DNA from 4 places in the Nocardiopsis sp. NPDC057823 genome. Region 4 is predicted to be linked to each of the others. Evidence: predicted binding sites of a transcription regulator. Region 4 holds the regulator's gene; each other region holds the start of a gene.

Region 1 (3,009 bases), on a different contig from region 4:
AGGGCGAGCTGTTCGGGGCGCCGGTCGGCCGGGGCCGCGGCGGGCCGCTCCGGGGCGCGGGCGCGGTGGGCGGCGCCCGGACGGTTCAGTCCGTGGCGGCCGGCGATCTCGCGGACGGCCTCGGTGACGATCCGCCGGTAGGACTCGGGCGCGTAGGAGCCGCGGCCGTACAGCCTGCCGTACAGCGGCAGCAGCCCCGGGTGCTCGCGTGAGAGCCAGGCCCGGTACCACTCGCGAGCGCCCGGCCTCAGGTGCAGCACGATCGGGGTGACGCGGGCGGCCCCCGCCGCGGCGATGGCGGTCACGGTCTCCTCGATCTGTTCGGCCGAGTCGGTCAGGCCGGGCAGGATCGGCGCCATCAGCACCGAGCACTCCAGGCCGCGTTCGGCCAGGCGGCGCACCACGTCCAGGCGCGCCCGCGGGCTCGGGGTCCCCGGCTCCACCGTGCGCCACACGGCCTCGTCCACGGAGCCCACCGAGACCGCCATGCCGACCTCGGTGACACGGGCCGCCTGTTCGAGCAGGTCCAGGTCGCGCAGGACCAGCGTGCCCTTGGTGAGGATCGAGAAGGGGTTGGCGGCGTCGCGCAGGGCGGCGATGATCTGCGGCATGAGCCGGTAGCGGCCCTCGGCGCGCTGGTAGGGGTCGGTGTTGGTGCCCATCGCGATGTGCTCCCCGCGCCAGGAGGGGCGGGCGAGTTCGGCGCGCAGCCGTTCACCGGCGTTGACCTTGACGACGATACGGGTGTCGAAGTCATGGCCGCTGTCCAGGTCCAGGTATTCGTGGGTGCGCCGGGCGAAGCAGTACACGCAGGCGTGCGAACAGCCGCGGTAGGGGTTGACGCTCCAGCGGAACAGCGGGGAGTCGCCGGGGACCCGGTTGATGATGGACCGGGCCCGGACCTCGATCGCGACGGGTTCGCCGTCCTGCCCCGCCTGCACCGGCCCGGGCCCGGCCGTCCGAAGCCCCGCCCGCCCGGTGCCCCGGGTCGGGGGCGGCGTGTGGTCGAACAGGGCGGTCTGCTCGACGGTCGTGGTCGCCTCTCTCAGGTTCTCCCAGCGCATGACTGTGATTCGAACATGTTTTCGAACATCTGTCGAGTGGTTCGAACACCGGACGGGGTGTTCGGGCGGTGGGCAGGGGGCGCGGCGCGGACCGGTTCCCCGGGTGGGCAGGGGATTCCGGCGGTCGGGGCCGGCGGCCGGGAAGGAAGAAGAAATCGTGTCGGTGAGCCGGGCTCCGGGGCAGGGGGACCCGTCGCGGAGGCCTGTGTCCGGTCGCCCCGTCCGATCCGATGGCGGGAGTCGGTCCCGGGACCGGTCCCCGTGAGGTCACAGCCCGGCGGCGGCGAGGATGCGGTACATCCGGTCCGGGGGCAGGGCGGGGTTGGCGGCGGCGTGGTCGGCGACTTCGGGGTCGGGATCGGAGAGCAGCCGGTCCAGCAGCGCGTCCGTGACGTTGGGGTGCTCGGCCACCCCGCTGCGCAGGGCGGGGTCGGCGGCGAGCCGTTCGAGGTCCCGCGCGGGGAGTTCCGGGTCGTGCAGGGCCAGGCGGCGCACCTGCGGGTCCGGGTCGTCGACGAACGTGCGCAGTGCGTGCCGGGGGAAGTTCGGGTGGTCCACGAGCAATGGCCGGGGGCGGCGGGCATCGCCGTGTTCGCGTACCAGGCGTTCCAGGACGTCCGGCGGTGTGTCCGGGCGGTGGGCGGCGATCTGGCGGACCATGGGGTCGGGGTCGTCGTCCAGTCGGCGCCAGGCCTCTTCGGGAAGGTCGTGGCAGGAGGCCAGGACACGCCGGAACACCGCGTGCGGGCAGTCGAGGTAGGCCAGCCGCTCATCGAGAGGGGCCTCGCGCAGCCAGCCGGGCTCGGCGGGGTACCAGTACAGGGCTATCTCCGCCTCGACGCTCCCGTTCGCGTACTCGGCCTCGACGAGCGCGTACAGCCGGTCCCGGGTCGCGGTGTCCACGTGGCGGCTCAGCGCCGCCGCGATTCGCACGTACGGGTGGTCGACGTCCGCCACCAGTCGGGCGACCATCTCCGCGGAGAGGTGGGGGTTGTCGGCGACGGCCGTGAGGACGTCCTCGTCTCCGCTGCGCACCAGCCGCTCGAACTGCTCCGCCGTGAGCGGGACGCTGCGGGCCGCGTTGGCGCGCACGGCGGGGTCGGCGAGGCAGCGCTCCCGCCATTCGGGCGGGATGCCGGGCCGCTCGTGCCGGGTGGCGGCCGCCCGGACCCGGGGGTCGGGGTCGGCGAGCAGTTCGGCCTGCACGGCCGGAGGGCGGTCGTGCCAGAGGTCCGCGATGGCGGCGCGCAGCTTCGGATCCTCCGCGCGGGCGAGCACGTCGAGGGGACGGGCGTAGACCCGTTCCAGGTCGTCGAGGCCGAGCGGCACCCCGCGCTCCACCATGTCGCGGACGAAGTCCGGGTACGCGTCGCGGATCTCGGGGTCGGGGTGCTCTGCGATCCTCCTGCGCATCTCCGGGGAGACCCGGTCCCCGTACAGGGTCACCGAGCTCCGGCGGTCGCCGTGCGCCAGCAGGGCTTCGACGACGGCGTCCTCCAGCCGCCCGGGGCGCCGGGTCAGGCCGCTTCGGCCGGCCCGGTGTGCGGCCAGGCGCACCAGGACGTCCCGGGGCGCCGCGGGATTCCGCCCGAGTCCGGACAGCCGCGGGTGCGCGAGGTTCGTCATGGGGCCAACCTAGCCGGGCCGTTCCGGCCGGGACAGCCGTCCTTTTCCGCCGCCGGTACCGGGGACGGGGGCCGTCAGGCGGCCTCCAGGACGAAGAACAGGAAGGCCGGGCTGGTGGACAGGACGCGGAAGTCGTCGGGGAACAGCTCGCGGGCGGCCGGGTCGGGCAGCGGTTCGCTGATGGCGGAGATCCGGAAGCCGGCCGCGGTGAAGGCGTCCGTCATGGCGTGCAGCGGCCGGTTCCAGAAGCCCATGGTCGCGGTCAGGCCGCCCATGGTCCACTCCTCGGTCCAGTGGTGGGTCGCGAAGTAGTCGGTCT
Region 2 (3,009 bases), on a different contig from region 4:
GGTGCAGGGTGGTGGGCAGGGCGGTCTTCTCGGCCAGGACGCGCAGCGCGGCGTCGGGCAGGTCGGGGTCGGCGGGCCCCCGGGGGTCGTCCTCGGCCCGGACGAAGCCGCCGGGCAGCGCCCACCGGCCCTTCTGCGGGCTGGCGCCCCGGCGGACCAGCAGCACCAGCGGCTCCCGGGCGCGGATGGTCATCGCCACGACGTCGACGGTCACCGCGACGGGGGCGTAGGCGTGCGGGTCGTAGGCGGCCAGGAACTCCCGTTCGTCCGCGTCCCGCCGCATCCCGTCGTCCACCATGGTCGGTCCAGTTCTTCTCAGAGTGAGTTTTTCTCGCTTCGAGAAGAACTTAGCACGGCCCCCGCCGCGGAGTCCACCCCCTTTTCCCGGCCGGGCCGCCCGGTCCGGTACGGTCGGTCCGGCGGAAGGGGAGAGCGTGGAGAGCCTGACGGACCTGGTGGGACCGGGCGCGACCGTCGCCCTGGGCGACGGGTTCGGCGCCCCGCGGAGCGTCACCGCCGACCTGTGCGCGGCCGCCGCGCGCGCCGGCGGCGTCCGCCTCGTCCTGGGCTGGGTCCCCGAGGCCGACCCCGGGCTCGACCCCGCCGCGTTCGCCGACGCCCGCACCGTCATGCCCGGCTGGGGCCTGCGCGATCACGTCGACCGCGGCCTCATCGCCCACCCGCCGGTGCGCATGTCCGCCGTCCCCGCCCTGCTGCACGGCCTGTGGCGTCCCGACCTGCTCGTCGCCTCGGTGGTCCCGGTGCCCGGCGGGTACGCCTTCGGCAGCGAGGCCGGCTGGCTGCGCACCGCCGTCGAGGCGGGCGCCCTGGTCGCCGGGGTGGTCTCGCCGAACCTGCCCCGCGCCGACGCCGGGCCGCCGCTGCCCGCCGACCGCGTCGTCGTCATCGGGGAGAGCGACCGCACCGCCGGGACCCTGCGCCCCTCGCCCACCGGCCCCGACCAGGCCGCCATCGCCCGCCACCTGGCGCCCCTCATCCCCGCCGGCGCCCGCCTCCAGCTCGGCTTCGGCCCCGTGCCCGCCGCCCTGGCCGCCGAGCTGCGGGTCCCCGTGCGCATCGACTCCGGGCCGCTGCCCGAGGCCGCCGTCGACCTCGACGAGCGCGGCCTGCTGCTGGGCGACCCCGTGGGCATGTACCTCGTCGGCGGCCCGCGCCTGCACGCCTGGGCCGACGGCCGCCCCCTGCTGCACTCCGTGGAACACGTCCTGGACCCCGGCCGCCTGTCCGCCGACCCCTTCGTCGCCGTCAACACCGCGGTGGAGATCGACCACGACGGCCAGGTCAACGTCGAGGGCACCGCCCGGGGCGTGCTCGGCGGCATCGGCGGCCACTCCGACTACGCCGCGGCCGCCACCCGCTCCGTCGGCGGGCTCAGCGTCATCGCCGTCCCCACCCGCCACCGCGGCCGTTCCACCCTGGTCGAACGCCTCTCCCGGCCGGTCACCACCCCCTCCCAGGACGTGGAGGTCGTGGTCACCGAGCGCGGCGTCGCCGACCTGCGCGGCCTCTCCCGGGCCGAGCGCCGCGCCGCCCTGGCCGACCTGTGGGGGACCGGCCGCGCCTGAACGCCCCCGCCCCGTCCCCGGGCCCCGGTACGCTCGACCGGCACGGCCCCCGAGACACGCCGGGCCGGGCGCGGGACTCCTGTCGTCCCGCGGCATTAGCATGGTGCGAACGAACGTTCGAGAAAGGTGTGGGGCGCGTGCGCGTGCTGGGAATCGACCCGGGGCTCACCCGGTGCGGCGTCGGCGCCGTCGAGGGCGCCATCGGCCGCCCCCTGAGCCTCATCGGCGCCGACGCCATCCGCACCTCCCCCGACGAGGACCTGCCCCAGCGCCTGCTGGGCGTCGAGCGCGGCATCGAGCGCTGGCTCGACGAGGTCCGCCCCGACGCCGTCGCCGTCGAGCGGGTCTTCGCCCAGCACAACCTCAGCACCGTCATGGGCACCGCCCAGGCCAGCGGCATCGCCCTGGTCTGCGCCGCCCGCCGCGGCCTGCCCGTCGCCCTGCACACCCCCAGCGAGGCCAAGGCCGCCATCACCGGCAGCGGCCGCGCGGACAAGGCGCAGGTCGGCACCATGGTCGCGCGTATCCTCGGACTCGACGGCCCGCCCCGCCCCGCCGACGCGGCCGACGCGGTCGCCCTGGCCATCTGCCACATCTGGCGCGGCGGCGCCCAGGCCCGGGTGGCCCAGGCACAGCAGGACTTCGCCCGCAAGGTCGAACTGGCCCGCCGCGCCCGCGGCGCCCGCCCCTAGGGAAGGAGAAGGGCACCCGGTGCCCCCATGACATGATCGCGTTCCTCACCGGCCGGGTGGCCGCACGCGGCGCCGGCAGCGCCGTCATCGACGTCGGCGGGGTCGGCATGTCCGTGCAGTGCACCCCGAGCGCCCTGTCCCGCCTGCACGTGGGGGAGACCGGCACCGTCGCCACCAGCCTCGTCGTGCGCGAGGACTCCCTCACCCTCTTCGGATTCGCCGACGACGACGAGAAGCACCTGTTCGAGCAGCTCCAGACCGCCTCCGGGGTCGGCCCCCGGCTGGCCCTGGCCATGCTCTCGGTGCACAGCCCCGACTCCCTGCGCCACGCCGTGGCCACCGAGGACACCAACGCCCTGACCCGGGTCCCGGGCATCGGCAAGAAGGGCGCCCAGCGCATCGTCCTGGAGCTGCGCGGGAAGATCGACCCGCCCGTCTTCACCGACGGCACCCTGCCGCCGGTCCCGGACGGCGCCGGGGCCGGGCCCAACGGCGCCTGGCGCACCCAGGTGGTCTCCGGCCTGGTCAACCTGGGCTGGTCCGCCAAGGACGCCGAGGCCGCGGCCGCCGCCGTCGCGCCCCAGGCCGAGGAGACCGCCGACGTCGCCGTCCTGCTGCGCAGCGCCCTGCGCACCCTCAGCCGCGCCTAGGAGGGCCCACCGTGTACGACGACCACGACCGACCGACGGGACCGGCGGACCGGGACCTCCCCGGGCCGTACGCCCGGGAGG
Region 3 (3,009 bases), on a different contig from region 4:
ACTGACCGGAGGAGTTAACGACAGTGAACGTACCCTTGTGGGTCTGGGTCGCCACGATCGGCGCCATGATCGCGATCCTGGTCATCGACCTCGCCATCGTGGACCACCCGTGGAGCAAGAAGAAGGGCCCCCAGGAGTTCGGGGTCAAGCAGGCGGCCTGGTGGGCCGCCTTCTACATCGGCATCGCCATCATCTTCGGCTTCGGTGTGTGGTACTACGGCGGTGCGACCGCCGGCGCGGAGTACTTCGCCGGGTTCGTCACCGAGAAGAGCCTGAGCGTCGACAACCTCTTCGTCTTCTACCTGCTGATGGGCTCCTTCGCGGTGCCCAAGAAGTACCAGCACGAGGTGCTGCTCATCGGCATCGTCATCGCGCTGATCATGCGCGGTATCTTCATCATCCTCGGCGCCCAGGTCATCAACGCCTGGAGCGAGGTCTTCTACCTGTTCGGCGCCTTCCTCATCTACACCGGGTACAAGATCGTCCGGGACCACATGAAGGGCGACGAGGAGGAGAAGGACTTCACCCAGACGCCGGTCGTGCGCCTGGTCAAGCGGTTCTGGCCGGTCACCGACGGCTACCACGGCGCGCACCTGACGGTGAAGCTCGACGGCAAGCGCCACATCACCCCGATGCTGCTGGTCATCCTGGCCATCGGCGTCATCGACCTGGTCTTCGCGGTCGACTCGATCCCGGCGATCTTCGGCCTCACCCAGGACGCCTACATCGTCTTCACCGCCAACGCCTTCGCCCTGCTGGGCCTGCGCCAGCTGTACTTCCTGCTGGCCGGCCTGATGGACCGCCTGGCCTACATCAGCTGGGGCCTGTCGGCGATCATGGTGTTCATCGGCATCAAGATGATCCTGCACGCGTTGCACGAGAACGGCGTGCACGTCCCGGAGATCAGCACCTCCCTGTCCCTGACGGTGATCATCGGCGTCATGGTGATCACGATCGCCGGCAGCCTGGTCAAGTCCGCGGCCGACAAGCGCAACGCCCCTCCCGCCGTCGAGGAGGAGGGCGAGAGGGACTCCGCGGCCGACCGCTCCTGACGGCCGTCCCGCGCTCCCGCCCGGGGGCGGTCCCGTTCACCGGGACCGCCCCCGGTTCTTCTTTTCCGGACCGCGTGAAAACCCGGACATCGAACACCCGTTCGTCTATAGTGGACCCCGTATCGGCGTCGGGCATCAGGACACGGCACTTCTCCGTTGCGGAAGATTCCGTCGGCGGGGGTCGTTAGTCTTGACGGACGGGGAGGCCCACGCCCTCCCCACCCCCCTTCAGCGGCCCGGATCCGGGGCCGGGGCGGTCGTCCGGGGGACCCGACCGCCGAACACACGAACCGCGCACGGCAGGCCGACGCCCGACCGGTGCCCTGTGTGCCACAGCCGAAGGATGTCTGACTCGATGGTCGAACAACTGGTAGTCCGGGGTGCCCGGGAGCACAACCTCAAGGACGTGTCGCTGGACCTGCCCCGCGACGCCATGATCGTGTTCACCGGCCTGTCCGGTTCGGGCAAGTCCTCGCTGGCCTTCGACACGATCTTCGCCGAGGGGCAGCGCCGCTACGTCGAATCCCTGTCGGCGTACGCCCGCCAGTTCCTGGGCCAGATGGACAAGCCCGACGTGGACTTCATCGAGGGGCTGTCCCCGGCGGTGTCCATCGACCAGAAGTCCACCAGCCGCAACCCCCGCTCCACCGTCGGCACCATCACCGAGGTGTACGACTACCTGCGGCTGCTGTGGGCGCGCATCGGCGTCCCGCACTGCCCGCAGTGCCGCCGCGAGATCTCCCGGCAGAGCCCGCAGCAGATCGTGGACCGGGTGCTGGAGATGACCGAGGGCACCCGCTTCCAGGTGCTGGCCCCGGTGGTGCGCGGCCGCAAGGGCGAGTACCTCGAACTGTTCAAGGACCTGCAGTCCAAGGGGTACACCCGCGCGGTCGTGGACGGCCGGCCGGTGCGCCTGGACGAGGCGCCCAAGCTGGGCCGCTACGACAAGCACGACATCTCGGTGATCGTGGACCGGCTCTCCGTCAAGGAGTCCTCCCGCGGGCGGCTGACCGACTCGGTGGAGACCGCGCTCAAGCTGGCCGGCGGGACCATTGTGCTGGACTTCGTCGACCTGGCCGAGGACGACCCCGAGCGCGAGAAGGTCTTCTCCGAGCACCTGTACTGCCCCTACGACGACCTGTCCTTCGAGCAGTTGGAGCCGCGCTCCTTCTCCTTCAACGCCCCCTACGGCGCCTGCCCGGAGTGCTCGGGCCTGGGCACCCGCATGGAGGTCGACCCGGAGCTGATCGTCCCCGACCCGGCCAAGACCCTGGCCGAGGGCGCCCTGGCCCCCTGGTCGGGCGGCCCCAACGGCGGGTACTGGGAGCGGCTGCTCACCGCCCTGGGCGAGTCGGTCGGCTTCGTCCTGGACACCCCCTGGGAGAAGCTGCCCAAGCGCGCCCGCAAGGCGATCCTGGAGGGGCACGACACCCAGGTCCACGTCAGCTACCGCACCAAGTACAACCGCGAGCGGTCCTACTACACCGACTTCGAGGGCGTCATCCCCTGGGTCAAGCGCCGCTACACCGAGACCGAGAGCGACTACGGCCGCGAGCGCCTCGAGGGCTACATGCGCAGCGTGCCCTGCCCCGCCTGCGAGGGGACCCGGCTCAAGCCGGTGGTGCTCGCGGTGACCGTGGGCGGGCGGTCCATCGCCGAGGTGGCCTCGATGTCGCTGGCCGAGAGCGCCCGCTTCCTGGCCGACCTGCGGCTGTCGGACCGCGACGCGGTCATCGCCGCCCAGGTCCTCAAGGAGATCAACGCCCGGCTGGGCTTCCTGCTGGACGTGGGCCTGGACTACCTCAGCCTGGCCCGCTCCTCCGGTTCGCTCTCGGGCGGCGAGGCCCAGCGCATCCGGCTGGCCACCCAGATCGGCTCGGGCCTGGTGGGCGTGCTCTACGTGCTGGACGAGCCCTCCATCGGCCTGCACCAGCGCGACAACGCCCGCCTGCTGGAG
Region 4 (3,009 bases):
AGACCTCGGCGTCGGCCTCGCCTGCGAAGTACCCGTGCTCGCGGCCGGTGCGGGTGTAGACGCCGACGACCCGGTCGATGAGCTGCTTGAGGCTCCACTCCCGTTCCGGGGTGCCGAGCGCGCCCCGGAAGTATTTCCCGGCGACGATCTGTGTGGCGTTCATCGACCAGGTCGAGGGGAACTCGACCCCGCGCTGTTCGAAGTTCACCGTTCCGTCGCGCCAGTTCGTCATGACGACGTCCCGGCGCTCCCATTCCAGGGTGTCGTAGGGATGAACGCCTTCGGTGGTGAAGATCCGCGGGATCTTCAGCCCCTTGCGCCTCCCCTTGCCCTTGCGTCCCGTCGATCCGCTGGTGGTTTCCGTCATGGCGGAGTCCCCCGAAGATAGGGCGCGGGCGCGGCCCGCGCGCGGAACCGTCGCTCGGGGGCGTTCCCTCGGCGCCCCCGGGGAGCGGTGCGTCAGGCCGTGGTGTCGGCCTCTTCCTTGGCCCGGGCCTCGGCCTCGCGGTCGCTGCGCAGGCTGGCGATCTCGGCCTCGAAGTCGGCGAGGCTCTCGAAACCGCGGTAGACACTGGCGAAGTGCAGGTAGGCGACCTCGTCGAGGTCGCGCATGGGGCCCAGGATGGCCAGGCCGATCTCGTGGGCCGGGACCTCCGCGACGCCGCGGCCGCGGATCTCCTCCTCGACCTGCTGGCCGAGCTTGGCCAGCGCGTCCTCGGAGACCGGGCGGCCCTGGCAGGCCCGGCGGACCCCGGCGATGATCTTGGTCCGGCTGAAGGGCTCGGTGACGCCGGAGCGCTTGGCGACCATCAGCAGGACGGTCTCCTGTGTGGTGAAACGGCGTTCGCAGGCAGGACAGGAACGGCGGCGGCGGATGGCCGCGCCGTCGTCGGTGGACCTGCTGTCGATCACCCGGGTGTCCGGATGGCGGCAGAACGGACAGTGCATCCCGGCTCACCTGCTTCCCTCGCCGAACTGACAACCCTGGGTCTACTTAACCACAACTCCTGGGCCGACGCCTCAAACAGCGACACCAGATGTTGTGGTCGAACCTAGTCGGAGGGTCGGACGAACCGCAACTTTCGCGCGCCCCGCGTGTCACAGCCGCGCGCCGCCCAGGATATCGCCGCGAATCCCCTTCCACGGCGCGGCTCGGGGTTTTCGGTCGAGCCCTTGCCCGGGGGTGATCCGCCCCGCATCCCCCCGTTCTCGAACCCGTCGGCACATCTTCCGCCATTCCGGGGGCGACGCGACGTGAACACGTGTACACACGTAAGTGAGGCCGGAAAAGCGCCGCGGAAAATCCTCTCGGCAATTGTCCACAGGCCTCGAACGCTTGTTTGATATCACCGTGCGCAACGACTAACGTTGGCCTTGATTTCACGCCGGTTTCGCCATCACGTGGACACAGGGTCCGGAGCGGTCGCAGACCGGTGGTGGCCAGTCGTGCAAGCAGGCCCTGACCGAACCGATGCCGAGGAGGCCGGCCGTGCCGGAGGAGAATCCCGGACCCCTGGATTCCGCAACCACCACCGTTCTCGCGCCCGTGGGCGAGGCGGGCGCGCCCGAGGAGGCGCCCAAGCTCACCGCCCGCCAGCAGAGCGTCCTGAACTGTATCCAGCGGTACCTGCGCGAGCGCGGCTACCCGCCGTCGATCAGGGAGATCGGGGAGTCGGTCGGCCTGTCCAGCCCCTCCAGCGTCGCGCACCAGCTCAAGGTGCTCCAGCGCAAGGGCTACCTGTACCGCGACCAGAACCGGCCGCGGGCCGTGGAGCTGCGCCAGCCGGGCCGCCCCGGGGTGCGCGCGCTGGTCGCCGCCGAGGAGTCCGACCCGGCGCACGCCGCCCGGGTGCCCCTGGTGGGGCGGATCGCCGCGGGCGGTCCCATCCTGGCCGAGGAGTCGGTGGAGGACGTGCTGTCCCTGCCGCGGCAGCTGGTCGGCGAGGGCCGGCTGTTCATGCTCACCGTGGTCGGCGACTCGATGACCGACGCCGCCATCACCGACGGGGACATGGTGGTGGTCCGCCAGCAGCCGGACGCCGAGAACGGGGACATCGTCGCGGCGCTGCTGGACGAGGAGGCCACGGTCAAGGTGCTGCGCCGCACCGAGGACGGGCACGTGTGGCTGATGCCGCGCAACGACGCCTACGAGCCGATCAACGGCGACGCGGCCACCATCCTGGGCAAGGTCGTCACCGTGATGCGCCGCGTCTGAGCGATACGCCCCCGGTCGTCCCCCGGCCGGTCCGCCCCGCCGGGCGGCGCCGGGCGCGGGTCCGCGGGCGGTACGGGACATGTCGCACCCGTGCGGGGCCACGGGTGCGACCGGCGGGCCGCCGCGGCGGCGGCCGGTGGCCGTCCCGGACACGGGTGGCGGCCCCCGCCGCTCCGGGCCGCCCGGGGCATCGGGCGTCCTCCCGGGCGCCTAGGCTATGGGGGTGTTCGCTTCCCTCGTCTTCCCGCGTGTCCGAGGGCGCGCCGTGGCGGTCGCCGCGGCCGCGGCCCTGCTGTCGACCTCCGCCTGCGCTCCGGCCGAGGAGGAGGCCGCCCCGCCGCCCGGGGTGGCGGGTTCCGAGCGGGAGCTGAGCTTCACCGTGGACGGGATCGAGGTGTTCGCCACCCTCACCCTGCCCGCGGACACGTCCGGCCCGGTACCGGGCGCGCTGATCGTCTCGGGCAGCGGCCCCACCGACCGCGACGGCAACGCCGACATGCGCCCCGACGCGAACACCAACCTCAACTTCGCCCGCCTCCTGGCCGAGTCGGGGGTGGCCTCCCTGCGCTACGACAAGCTCGGCAGCGGCGAGACCGGACTGGGCGGCCTCGACCCGGACGCCCCGGTGGACCCGGACGTGTTCGACGCCCAGATGGCCGCGGCCTACGAGGCGCTGGTGGAGCAGAGCGAGGTGGACCCGGCCCGCACCGCGGTGGTCGGGCACAGCGAGGGCTCCCTCTACGCGCTGCGCGCCCACACCCTGGTGGACGCCGCACCGGCCCTGGTGCTGGCCG

Evidence for each region. The regulator LexA, encoded in region 4, represses DNA repair genes until DNA is damaged. The targets are predictions, from matches to a motif close to TCGAACANNTGTTCGA.
Region 1: ACFVNO_RS23800 (Rv2578c family radical SAM protein) is a predicted target of LexA. The motif match lies at 1,074-1,089, and genes of this name have one in related genera.
Region 2: ruvC (crossover junction endodeoxyribonuclease RuvC) is a predicted target of LexA. The motif match lies at 1,692-1,707, and genes of this name have one in related genera.
Region 3: uvrA (excinuclease ABC subunit UvrA) is a predicted target of LexA. The motif match lies at 1,142-1,157, and genes of this name have one in related genera.

What each region holds. Positions count from the first base shown of each region.
Region 1 is NZ_JBHVLR010000017.1:20,917-23,925, reverse strand. Features, by position in the region: gene ACFVNO_RS23800 (Rv2578c family radical SAM protein) at 1-1,064, opposite strand, end outside; gene ACFVNO_RS23795 (hypothetical protein) at 1,332-2,690, opposite strand; gene ACFVNO_RS23790 (class I SAM-dependent methyltransferase) at 2,765-3,009, opposite strand, start outside.
Region 2 is NZ_JBHVLR010000010.1:29,035-32,043, reverse strand. Features, by position in the region: gene ACFVNO_RS17500 (NUDIX domain-containing protein) at 1-298, opposite strand, end outside; gene ACFVNO_RS17495 (acetyl-CoA hydrolase/transferase C-terminal domain-containing protein) at 435-1,586, shown strand; gene ruvC (crossover junction endodeoxyribonuclease RuvC) at 1,724-2,278, shown strand; gene ruvA (Holliday junction branch migration protein RuvA) at 2,311-2,928, shown strand; gene ruvB (Holliday junction branch migration DNA helicase RuvB) at 2,940-3,009, shown strand, end outside.
Region 3 is NZ_JBHVLR010000015.1:26,142-29,150, forward strand. Features, by position in the region: gene ACFVNO_RS22285 (TerC family protein) at 24-1,052, shown strand; gene uvrA (excinuclease ABC subunit UvrA) at 1,408-3,009, shown strand, end outside.
Region 4 is NZ_JBHVLR010000003.1:275,329-278,337, forward strand. Features, by position in the region: gene ACFVNO_RS07740 (vitamin B12-dependent ribonucleotide reductase) at 1-367, opposite strand, end outside; gene nrdR (transcriptional regulator NrdR) at 460-948, opposite strand; gene lexA (transcriptional repressor LexA) at 1,490-2,215, shown strand; gene ACFVNO_RS07755 (alpha/beta hydrolase family protein) at 2,433-3,009, shown strand, end outside.